2 regions of the Streptomyces changchenzhani genome follow, and region 2 is predicted to be linked to the other one. Evidence: riboswitches for the same ligand, from Rfam matches in the RefSeq annotation. Region 2 holds a riboswitch; the other holds the start of a gene.

Region 1 (5,771 bases), on a different contig from region 2:
GACGTCCTGCAGACCCATCGCGCCCAGGCCCACCGGGCGCCACTTGGCGTTGGAGCGGCCGGCCTGCTCGGTCGGGTAGAAGTTGATGTCGACGACCCGGTCGAGGAAGGTCACGGCGGTGCGGACGGTTTCGTCGAGACGCTCCCAGTCCATCTCGCCCGAGGCCAGCACGAACGAACCGAGGTTCACCGAGCCGAGGTTGCACACGGCGGTCTCGCCGTCGTCCGTCACCTCCAGGATCTCGGTGCACAGGTTCGACGAGTGCACGACGGAGCCCGGCTCGGCGGTCTGGTTCGCCGTACGGTTCGACGCGTCCTTGAAGGTCATCCAGCCGTTGCCGGTCTGCGCGAGGGTGCGCATCATCCGGCCGTACAGCTGGCGCGCGGGGATCGTCGTACGGGCCAGCCCGTCCGCCTCGGCCTTGCGGTACGCCGCGTCGAACGCGTCGCCCCACAGGTCGACCAGCTCGGGCACGTCGACCGGCGAGAACAGCGACCAGTCGGTGTCCGCGTCGACCCGGCGCATGAACTCGTCGGGGATCCAGTGCGCGAGGTTCAGGTTGTGCGTACGCCGCGCCTCCTCGCCCGTGTTGTCGCGCAGCTCCAGGAACTCCTCGATGTCCGCGTGCCACGTCTCCAGGTAGACGCAGGCCGCGCCCTTGCGCCGGCCGCCCTGGTTGACGGCGGCGACCGAGGAGTCGAGGGTGCGCAGGAACGGGACGATGCCGTTGGAGTGCCCGTTGGTGCCGCGGATCAGCGAGCCGCGGGCGCGGATGCGCGAGTAGGAAAGGCCGATGCCGCCCGCGTGCTTGGAGAGGCGGGCGACCTCGTGGTAGCGGCCGTAGATCGAGTCGAGCTCGTCCAGCGGGGAGTCCAGCAGATAGCAGGAGGACATCTGCGGGTGGCGCGTACCGGAGTTGAAGAGCGTCGGCGAGGACGGCAGGTAGTCCAGGCGGCTCATCAGCCGGTACAGCGCGGCGACCTCGTCCAGGGCGCGGACCGAGTCGTCCTCGGCGAGGCCGGACGCCACCCGGAGCATGAAGTGCTGGGGGGTCTCGATCACCTGACGGGTGATCGGGTGGCGCAGCAGGTAGCGGCTGTAGACGGTCCGCAGGCCGAAGTAGCCGAAGCGGTCGTCGGCCGTCTTGTCGATCAGCGCGTCGAGCGTCGGGGCGTGCAGCGCCACGAAGTTCGCCGCACGGTCCGCGATCAGTCCCTCGCGGTGCCCGACGCCGACCGAGTCGGAGAAGGAGTGGACGCCCTGCGTCGCCGCCTCGTCCCGGATCGTGCGGGTCAGCAGCCGGGCCGCGAGGCGGGAGTACGCCGGGTCCTCGGAGATCAGGCCGGCGGCGGCGTCGGTGGCGAGCATGCGCAACTCGGCCGCGTCAGAACCGGCGTTCCGGCCGCGCAGCGCGGCCGCGGCGACTCTGCCGGGGTCGGTGTCGGGCAGATCGGCGGTGAGGTCCGTCAGGGTCCGCAGCAACTCTGTGCCGGGTCCTTCGGTCGTCACCGTGACAGAAGCCGGATCGACTGGCGCGATGGTCACGGGGTGCTCTCCCTCGCTCGGCTCGGGGCCGGCGGGGGAACGGGGCCGCACGGGCGCACCTCACCCCTGAAAGGGCGGCACACCGCGTTGCGTCCACCGGCCCAACCGCGAGGCCCGGACGTATCGGCATCCGGGTCGGTCGAACCGGATGCACCGTCGGCAGGTCTCGGACTCCTGGGTGCGCAAAAGCGCACCAATCACACCGTTGCGGGACAGTTCCGGATTCGCACCGGATTTCCCTGCGGCGACAGCGAGCACGAGCATACATGTGGGGGCCGGGGGATGCTGCACCCCCCAGATGTTGTGTCGCGGGTGTTGCGGCTTCGGATCTGCGTACGACAACGGGCCGCCGCATCCCGGAAGATGCGACGGCCCGTGCGATCACTGGGCGGAGGGCCTCAGCAGCAGCGGAAGCCCTCCCGGGGATCCGCCTCGCGTGCGTCCGTACGACTGTGTTCGAACTCCCGTCGGCTCATGACGGGGGCCTGTGGATCGCCGGATCTGGTGTGCGCCGCATACCGGTCGTAGGCGGATTCGCCGGTCAATTCGCGGACGTACCAGCGGATCCGGCCCGCAGTGCGGCGTACGTCGATACGGGTCATTCCCGGCTCCCCGATCCGACGGGCGCGGCGTCGTCCTTGCGCATGCCGCCCTCGGGGCCGAGGCCGGCCGCCACGAGCTCGGCCTTCTCCTCCTTGGTCGCGAGGAGCGAAGCGGGCGCGACGAGACGGGACTCGACGTACGGGGTCTCGCTGAGCTTGACGCTCGCGGGGTCGCGGACCGCCTTGACGCACGCCCGGGCCGCCTCGATGAGCACCACGATGATGAGGACGGCGAAGAACGCGGACAGCACGCCGTCGACCGTGGAGTTGGTGACGACTGTCTTCATCTGGTCGAGGGTCTTGGCGGGCGGAATGACCTCGCCCGCGTCGATGCCCGCCTGGTACTTGTCGCGCTGGGAGAAGAAGCCCACCTTCGGGTCGCCGGAGAAGATCTTCTGCCAGCTGGCGGTGAGGGTGACCGCGACGTCCCACAGGAGCGGCACGGCGGTGACCCAGGCCCACTTGAGCCGCCCGGACTTGACGAGCAGCGTGGTGCAGACGGCGAGAGCGACGGCGGCGAGCAGCTGGTTGGCGATGCCGAACAGCGGGAAGAGCTGGTTGATGCCGCCGAGCGGGTCGTGCACGCCGGCCCACAGGAAGTAGCCCCAGCCGCCCACCACGACCGCGCTGGCGAACCAGACCCCCGGCTTCCAGCTGACCTGGCGGAACGGCTTGTAGACGTTGCCGAGCATGTCCTGGAGCATGAAGCGCCCGACCCGGGTGCCCGCGTCCACCGTGGTGAGGATGAACAGCGCCTCGAACATGATGGCGAAGTGGTACCAGAACGCCTTCAATCCGGCGCCGCCGATCACCGCGGAGAAGATCTCCGACATGCCGAGCGCGAACGTCGGTGCGCCGCCGGTGCGCGAGAGCAGACTCTCTTCCTCGACGTCCTTGGCGGCCTGGGCCAGTGTCTGCGGGTCGATGGAGAAGCCGAGGTTGGTCACCGCTTCGGACGCGGCCTGGACGTTGTCACCGATCACACCGGCGGGCGAGTTGATCGCGAAGTACAGGCCGGGGTCGATGATGGAGGCGCAGATCATCGCCATGACCGCGACGAACGACTCGGTCAGCATGGCGCCGTAACCGATCACCCGGATCTGCGTCTCCTTCTGGATCATCTTCGGGGTGGTGCCCGAAGCGACCAGGGAGTGGAAGCCGGAGAGCGCGCCGCAGGCGATGGTGATGAAGACGAAGGGGAACATCGAACCGGCGAAGACGGGACCGTCGCCGCGGCTCGCGAAGTCGGTGACCGCGGGCATCTTCAGCGTCGGCAGGGTGATGAAGACGCCGATGGCGAGCAGGCCGATCGTGCCGACCTTCATGAAGGTCGACAGATAGTCGCGCGGGGCGAGCAGCAGCCACACCGGCAGGATCGAGGCCAGGAAGCCGTACGCGATCATCCACATGACCAGCGTGCCGGGCTCAAGGGTGAAGGTGTCGGCCCACGAGGACTCCGCGACCCAGCCGCCCGCGACGATCGCGAGCAGCAGCAGGGCGACTCCGATGACGGAGACCTCGCTGACCCGGCCGGGACGCAGTACGCGCAGGTAGACGCCCATGAAGAGGGCGATCGGGATCGTCATGGCGATGGAGAAGACGCCCCACGGCGAATGCGCGAGCGCGTTCACGATGACCAGGGCGAGCACCGCGAGCAGGATGATCATGATCGCGAAGACCGCTACCAGGGCGGCGGCGCCGCCGACCACACCGATCTCGTCCCGGGCGATCTGGCCGAGCGAACGGCCGTCGCGACGCGTGGAGAAGAACAGCGTCACCATGTCCTGGACGGCGCCGGCCACGATGACGCCGACGATGATCCAGATGGTGCCGGGGAGATAGCCCATCTGGGCGGCGAGCACCGGACCGACCAGCGGCCCCGCGCCGGCGATGGCCGCGAAGTGGTGACCGAAGAGGACCCGGCGGTCGGTGGGGTGGAAGTCGACGCCGTTGTTGAGCCGCTCGGCGGGCGTGGCCCGGGTCTTGTCGACCTTCAGGACCCGGTTGGCGATGAAGCGTGAGTAGAAGCGGTACCCGATGGCGTACGAGCCCAGAGCCGCGGCCAGCATCCAGGCCGCGGACACCTCTTCGCCGCGTGAGAGGGCGAGCATGACCCAGCCGGTCGCACCGACGAGGGCCACCACGGCCCATACGGCGATGGCCTTCGGGGTCAGTGCCCGTTGCCTTTGTGCTGGTGGTATCGAATCCGGCATGACGTTCCGTCCCCTCGCGCGATCTTTACCCGTAACGCGCACGCAATCTAAGCCGTGCATCCGCCGTCCGTAACCCCCGTCCGCATATCGGTACGGCATCGGGAGCCGGAGTGGGGCCGGGCATGGCTGTGCCGATCCTCTTGGAGCCTGTGGGGGATCGGAGGACCGGCACGCCAGGGGAGCGGGGGGGGGGGAAGCGGTCAGTCCTGGGGGCGCTTGAGGCGGGCGACGAACTTGTAGCGGTCGCCGCGGTACACCGAGCGGACCCACTCCACCGGCTCGCCGGCCCCGTCGATCGAGTGCCGGGAGAGCATCAGCATCGGCAGGCCGACGTCCGTGCCCAGCAGCCCGGCCTCGCGCGGGCTGGCCAGTGACGTCTCGATGGTCTCCTCGGCCTCGGCGAGCCTTACGCCGTAGACCTCGGCCAACGCCGTGTAGAGGGAGGTGTACTTGACGAGCGAGCGACGCAGCGCGGGGAAGCGCTTGGCCGACAGATGCGTCGTCTCGATGGCCATCGGCTCGCCGCTGGCCAGCCGCAGCCGCTCGATGCGCAGGACGCGCCCGCCGGTGGTGATGTCCAGCAGCCCGGCGAGGGTGTCGTCGGCGGTGACGTACCCGATGTCGAGCAATTGGGAGGTGGGTTCCAGGCCTTGGGCCCGCATGTCCTCGGTGTACGAGGTGAGCTGGAGGGCCTGCGAGACCTTCGGCTTTGCGACAAAGGTGCCCTTGCCCTGGATGCGCTCCAGGCGGCCCTCGACGACCAGCTCCTGCAGGGCCTGGCGCACGGTGGTGCGCGAGGTGTCGAACTCGGCCGCAAGCGTGCGCTCGGGCGGTACGGGCGTACCGGGCGGCAGAGTTTCGGTCATGTCCAGCAAGTGACGCTTGAGCCGGTAGTACTTGGGCACGCGCGCGGTACGGCCGGCCGTCGTGCCCTCCGGCTCCGTGCTGCCCCCGTCGGTACCCATGGCCCGCCTTTCCGACTGCTGCGCTGTTGCCGTCACCGGCTCCTCCGTCTGTCGCGGCTCACATGGTGGCACGGTCCGGTCACGAGACGTCGCCCTCCCTCATGTGTCGGTCCGGTAACGGACGCGACAGCCCTTCTTATACACCCTTGACACCCCTAAAGGTCTAGGCCAAGCTCCCGGTACTGGTCTAAACCATTCAAGACCAGGTCCCAGCCCCAGGCTGTACTCGTCGTAATTATTCGCGGTGGGCGGGGGGTTGCAGGCATCCCTGAGGAGGGTTGGCGTGAAGCGCAAGCTCATCGCGGCGATAGGCGTCGCGGGCATGTTGGTCAGCGTTGCGGCGTGTGGCGATTCGGACAGCACGGGCGGTGGCGACAAGGCGAAGCCCAAGGAGCTGACGGTCTGGCTCACGGTCGACGCACAGAACAACTGGCCCGAACTGGTCA
Region 2 (5,771 bases):
TCGGTGAGGAACCCTTCGCCGCCGAGCACTTCGGCGACGCCGTGATGGATCTCGTAGCCCTCGACGGGCTCGCCCAGCGCGGTCCCGACGGGCCGCGCGAGGGTCTTCTCGACGGCGAACCGCACCCGCACCGGGAGCAGCCCCAGCCCTTCGACGGATCCCGCGCGTGATTCGACGTGGTCCTCGATGTGCCGGCCGAGCAGCTGGTAACCGCCGCAGATGCCGAGCACCGGACGGCCTTCCGCGGCCCGCCTGGCCAGTGCGTCGGCGAGCCCTCGCTCGCGCAGCCACTGCAGGGCACGGACCGTTCCGCGCGTCCCCGGCACGATCACCAGGTCGGCGTCGACGAGCTCCTCGGCCCGGTCCACGAACCGCACGACGACGCCCGGTTCGGCGGCCAGCGCGTCCACGTCGGTGAAGTTCGACATGAGGGGCACCGCGCACACGGCGACGCGCAGGACGTCCTCGCCGAAGGGCGGTGCGACGACGGACTCGCGTACGGCGCCACGCATCGAAACCCGCAGTCCGTCCTCCTCGTCGATGCCCAGACCGTGGGTGAACGGCAGCACGCCGTAGGTCCGCCGTCCCGTCAGGCCCTCCAGCATGTCCAGGCCGGGTTCGAGGAGCGACACATCGCCGCGGAACTTGTTGATCAGGTATCCGGCGACCAGCTTCTGGTCCTCGGCACAGAGCAGCGCGGTCGTACCGAAGAAGGAGGCGAACACACCGCCCCGGTCGATGTCGCCGACGACGACCACGGGGAACTGCGCGGCCCGCGCGATACCCATGTTGACGATGTCGGTACGCCGCAGATTGATCTCGGCGGGGCTGCCCGCGCCCTCGCAGATCACCGCGTCGTACGTGCCGCGCAGTTCCTTCAGACAGTCCGTCACAACACCGAGCAGCGATTCCTGCCTGCCCCCGTGCAGCGCATTCCCGGGGGACGCCCCCCCGGACCCCCCGAAGAACCCACGGGCACTCATCTCGCCCACGGCCTTGCCCAGCAGGACGACCTGGCTGGAGCGATCGCTGCCGGGCTTGAGCAGCACCGGGTTCATGAGCGCGGTCGGCTCGACGCGGGCCGCCTGGGCCTGCATGGCCTGGGCCCGGCCGATCTCCGCGCCCCCGCGGGTGACGAAGGAGTTCAGCGACATGTTCTGGGCCTTGAAGGGGGCGACCTTCACACCCTTGCGTACGAGCCACCGGCAGATCCCGGCGGTCACGACGCTCTTGCCGGCGTCGGAGGTGGTCCCCGCGACGAGCAGACCGCCCCCCAACTGGTCCTTCATACGTGTCCCTTCGGGTTACGGATCCTGCTCCTGCTGCTCCTGCGGTCGGCCGCGCGCAGCGCACCGAAGGCGAGACGCCCCGCGACGGCCGTCACCAGGGCCAGCGCACCGACGCGCCGGGACAGCCGGGCCGCCCGCTCGATGTCCCCGGCGCCGACGGGCCGGCCGGTGGCGTTGAGCACGGGCCGGTGCTCGACCCGTCCCGCGTACGAGAGCGTGCCGCCGAGCCGCACACCGAGCGCCCCCGCGAAAGAGGCTTCCACCGGGCCCGCGTTGGGGCTGGGGTGCTTCGAAGCGTCCGCGCGCCAGGCCCGTACCGCACCCCGGGTGTCGTCGCCGGCCAGCGCCGCGAGTGCGGCGGTCAGCCGGGCTCCGGGCCAGCCCGCCACGTCGTCGAGGCGCGCGGAGGCCCACCCGTACCGCAGGTACTTGGCCGATTTGTGGCCCACCATGGCGTCCAGCGTGTTCACGGCACGGAACCCCACCAGGCCGGGTACGCCGCCCAGCGCACCCCAGACGAGGGCGCCGACCACCGCGTCCGAGGTGTTCTCGGCGACGGACTCGACAACGGCGCGGGCGATTTGCGCGGCGTCCAGGGACTGCGGGTCGCGTCCGCACAGGTGGGGGAGGCGTTCGCGGGCCACCTCGATGTCCCCGGCCTCCAGGGCACAGCCGATGGCCCGCGCCTCACGGCCGAGCGAGGTCCCCCCGACGACGGCCCAGGTGGTGGCGGCAGTCAGCGCCAAAGCCGCGGCGGGGCGACGGCGCAGGGCGTGCGCGGCCAGCGCGGCGGCGCCCGTCGCGCCCCCGGCGCACACCAGGGCGTGCAGCGCGCCCCACCCGCGGTGGTCACGCCACAAGGCCGCCTCGACCGCGCCCGCGGCCCGCCCGAACGCGGCGACCGGATGCCCCCGGCGGGGATCGCCGAGAACGAGGTCGCCGAGCAGGCCGGCCGTGGCGCCGTACGCAAAAATGCGATCGGCACGCATGGGGTCAGCAGGTCGCAGCGCCTGGAAGCGCGCGGGTACGCACTGGAGCAATCACAGGTATGGGGGAGGGGCAGCCGGGCATGGCGGTATGTCCTCACTCAGGGTCCGCGCCCTGGTTCGACGTGACCGGCGGTGAGAGTTCCTGGCTTCCGGGGTGGGTGTCTCCCCGGTGACAGTGGCGGGACCGCGCCGGATTCGCACCGGACTTCCTCTCCTGCCGCCGTAATTGGCTCGGGCAGTCCACCACGCTCCGCGAATGCCGTCAACTTGCTGTTGACCTGCGACGGGAGAGTGTGTCGGGGCACACAGAAACCGCCCCGCGGCGGGCCGGGCGGGGCCTGTCACGGGGCGTTGCGGGGCGGTTGCGGGTGGCGGGCGCCGGAGGCGGCCCGAGGGCGCGGAGGGGTCAGGCGACGATCAGGAAGATCCCGTACGCCACGGCGCCCACGCACAGCGCGAAGCACGCGTACGCGCCGGTGCGGGCCAGGGAGACGGCTCCGCCGCCCTGCGCGGTGGCCGCTGCCTGCTTGGACAGTCCGACGATACCGAGGGTGAACAGACCCACGAGCGCGACGGTGACGACAAGGCTCACGCCGAATACGGTGCCGAGGGCTACCCAGTCGATTTTCATGCTGATTCGTCCTTACACCGTGGCCGGGCGGGCCGGCTCGGTGACGCTCGCGGCCGGGGCCGGGATGGTGGTCTTCAGGCTGTCGGCGGTGGCGGGGCCACCGATGGGGGGCGGGCTGACGGCCGCGATGGCGGTGGTCACGACGCCCGCGGGCTCGTGGAGCTCGTCGTTGGTGACGTTGGTGTGGTCGACCGGCTGGCGGCGCGAGAGCGACCAGATGATCCCGGAGCCCGCGACGAGCAAGGCGGCGACTGCGGCGATGCCCCAGGGGCCCTGCTTGGTCAGGAACTCCGCGCACGCGGCGACCAGACCGGCGGCCGGCAGGGTCAGGCCCCAGGCGACGAACATCCGGGTCGCCGTGGACCAGCGGACCACGCCGCCCTTGCGGCCGAGGCCGGCGCCCATCACGGAGCCGGAGCAGACCTGGGTGGTGGAGAGGGAGAAGCCGAGGTGCGAGGAGGCCAGAATGACCGTGGCGGCACTGGTCTGGGAGGCGAAGCCCTGCGGCGGACGCAGCTCGGTGAGGCCCTTGCCCATGGTGCGGATGATGCGCCAGCCGCCCAGGTAGGTGCCCAGCGCGATCGCCACACCGGCGGAGACGATGACCCACAGCGGCGGGTTGGAGCCGGGGGCGAGGACGTTTCCGGTGACGAGGGCGAGGGTGATGATGCCCATCGTCTTCTGCGCGTCATTGGTGCCGTGGGCCAGCGAGACCAGACCGGCGGAGGCGATCTGGCCCGCCCGGTACCCCTTGGCGGTGGCCTTCTCGTCGGTCTTCTTCGCGAGCTTGTACGTCAGCTTCGTGGCCAGCAGCGCGGCCAGACCGGCGACGACCGGCGCGGCGACGGCGGGCAGCAGAATCTTGGTGAGGACAACGCTGCCGTTGACACCGGAGGCGCCGACCGACATCAGGGTGGCGCCGATGAGGCCGCCGAAGAGTGCGTGGGAGGAACTGGACGGCAGGCCGATCAGCCAGGTCAGCAGGTTCCAGAGGATCGCGCCTACCAGCGCCGCGAAGATGACTTCCGTGGTGATGCCGCTCTCGTTGACGAGCCCGCCGGAGATCGTTTTGGCGACCTCAACAGACAGGAAAGCACCGACGAGGTTGAGAACGGCGGACATGGCCACCGCCGTCTTGGGTTTGAGCGCGCCAGTCGAAATGGTGGTCGCCATCGCGTTGGCAGTGTCGTGGAAACCGTTCGTGAAATCGAACACGAGAGCGGTTACGATCACGATCCCAAGGAGAAGCGTGATGTTTTCCATTTACCCAGGCAATCGTTTGAGGTCAGTGGCACGTGGAACGTAGGCAACCTGAGTGAACGGAAGATGAACTGGGGCGGGCGGTGCGGTGACCCAAAACGCGGTCCTGGCGCTCCGGTTGTGTCCGGCCGGGCCTGGACGGCGCCACACACCGGGCACCGGCCCCTCGCGAAGCCGACAACCCCCTCCCGCGACCCGTTGAAGAGATCCTGGTCACCCGGCAAACCTCTATCCGGCAGCGTTCGCGGCTCCCTGCCCGCCCGGCAGCGGCGCCTGGCAGGATCGCGGCATGGCTGAGCAGCGGCGGGACGAGCGGGACGAGCGGGAAGAGCGGCGCGGTGAGATCGAGCGGGCCTGGGACGACCTGGTGGCCACCGCCCGCAGGAGCGTGACCGAGGGGCTGGTCGTCGGCACCTCGGGCAATGTCTCGGTGCGGGTCGGCGATCTCGTCCTGGTCACCCCGAGCGGAGTGCCGTACGACCGGCTCGGCCCGCAGGACGCCGTGGCCGTCGATCTGGACGGCAACCGGGCTCTCGGCGACCTCAAGCCAACCAGCGAACTGCCGATGCACCTCGCGATCTACCGCAGCACCGGCGCCACCGCGGTGGTGCACACCCACGCCGTGCACGCCACGGCCGTCTCCACCCTCGTCCACGAGCTGCCGCTGGTGCACTACATGGCCGCGGCCCTCGGCGGCCCCGTCCGTACGGCGCCGTACGCGACCTACGGCAGCGCGGAACTGGCGCGGAACATGCTCGAAGCCCTGCGCGACCGCTCCGGCTGCCTCCTCCAGAACCACGGGACCGTGACCTACGGGGACTCCCTCGACCAGGCCTACGACCGCACCGCGCAGCTGGAGTGGATGTGCCGGCTCTGGCTCACCGCGAGCTCGGTCCCCGGCCGTACGCCGAGTCTGCTCAGCAGTGCCCAACTGCATGAGGTGGCAGAGAAGTTCAAGGGCTACGGGCAGCGCGGCTGACCACGCGACGAGTACGGGCGAGGGCGCTTGGCGGACGGGCGAGGACGCTTGGCGGCGGGGCGAGTGCGGGCGAGGACGCCTGGCGGACGGACTGGCGCGGGCGGCGGGGCGGACGGGTGGGCGCAGGCGCGGGCGCTGACGCCTGGCGGACAGGCGAGTGCGGGCGCCGGGATGGACGGGCGAGTGCGGGCGAGGACGCCGGGGTGGACACCGGACGGCCCCTGCCCACTGGCCGTGATCCCCCGTGATGCGGACACTGGGGCGATGCGCCCGGCCACAGCGACGGCAGCAGCCGTCACCACACTCATCGGCGTCGGCGCGGCCGCGGTCGCGGTCGGCCGTCTCGCCGGCGACGCCGCACTCAAGGCGTCGCCCGGCCGCCCGCTGCCCTCCGACCCCAAAGTCACCGTGCACGCCACGGCCGCGGGCCAGGTCGCCCTGACCCGCGGCTTCGTGACCCTGCGCCCCGGCACGTACGGCATCGAGGGCCCTGGCGTCCACGCGGTCGTCGGCCCCGTCCTCCCGGACGCCCCGCACACCGCCGACTCCGTCGTACGCCGCCTGGTGCGGGTCGACCACGGCGCCCTTCGCACCGGCGCGCGGGTACGGCTCACCCCGCAGCT

Evidence for each region. A riboswitch is a leader RNA that binds a small molecule or an ion and turns the genes downstream of it on or off. The one in region 2 is predicted to bind cobalamin.
Region 1: linked by a shared signal. The riboswitch ahead of ABCR94_RS10320 (ribonucleoside-diphosphate reductase subunit alpha) and the one ahead of ABCR94_RS23685 (cobalamin biosynthesis protein) in region 2 are both predicted to bind cobalamin.

What each region holds. Positions count from the first base shown of each region.
Region 1 covers NZ_JBDHNH010000002.1:464,040-469,810, reverse strand. The annotation lists gene ABCR94_RS10320 (ribonucleoside-diphosphate reductase subunit alpha) at 1-1,545, opposite strand, end outside; cobalamin riboswitch at 1,687-1,809, opposite strand; gene ABCR94_RS10315 (YbdD/YjiX family protein) at 1,944-2,147, opposite strand; gene ABCR94_RS10310 (carbon starvation CstA family protein) at 2,144-4,360, opposite strand; gene ABCR94_RS10305 (GntR family transcriptional regulator) at 4,561-5,325, opposite strand; gene ABCR94_RS10300 (extracellular solute-binding protein) at 5,609-5,771, shown strand, end outside.
Region 2 covers NZ_JBDHNH010000007.1:420,405-426,175, forward strand. The annotation lists gene ABCR94_RS23680 (cobyric acid synthase) at 1-1,277, opposite strand, end outside; gene ABCR94_RS23685 (cobalamin biosynthesis protein) at 1,286-2,278, opposite strand; cobalamin riboswitch at 2,396-2,538, opposite strand; gene ABCR94_RS23690 (hypothetical protein) at 2,685-2,909, opposite strand; gene ABCR94_RS23695 (inorganic phosphate transporter) at 2,922-4,172, opposite strand; gene ABCR94_RS23700 (class II aldolase/adducin family protein) at 4,459-5,148, shown strand; gene ABCR94_RS23705 (alpha/beta hydrolase) at 5,413-5,771, shown strand, end outside.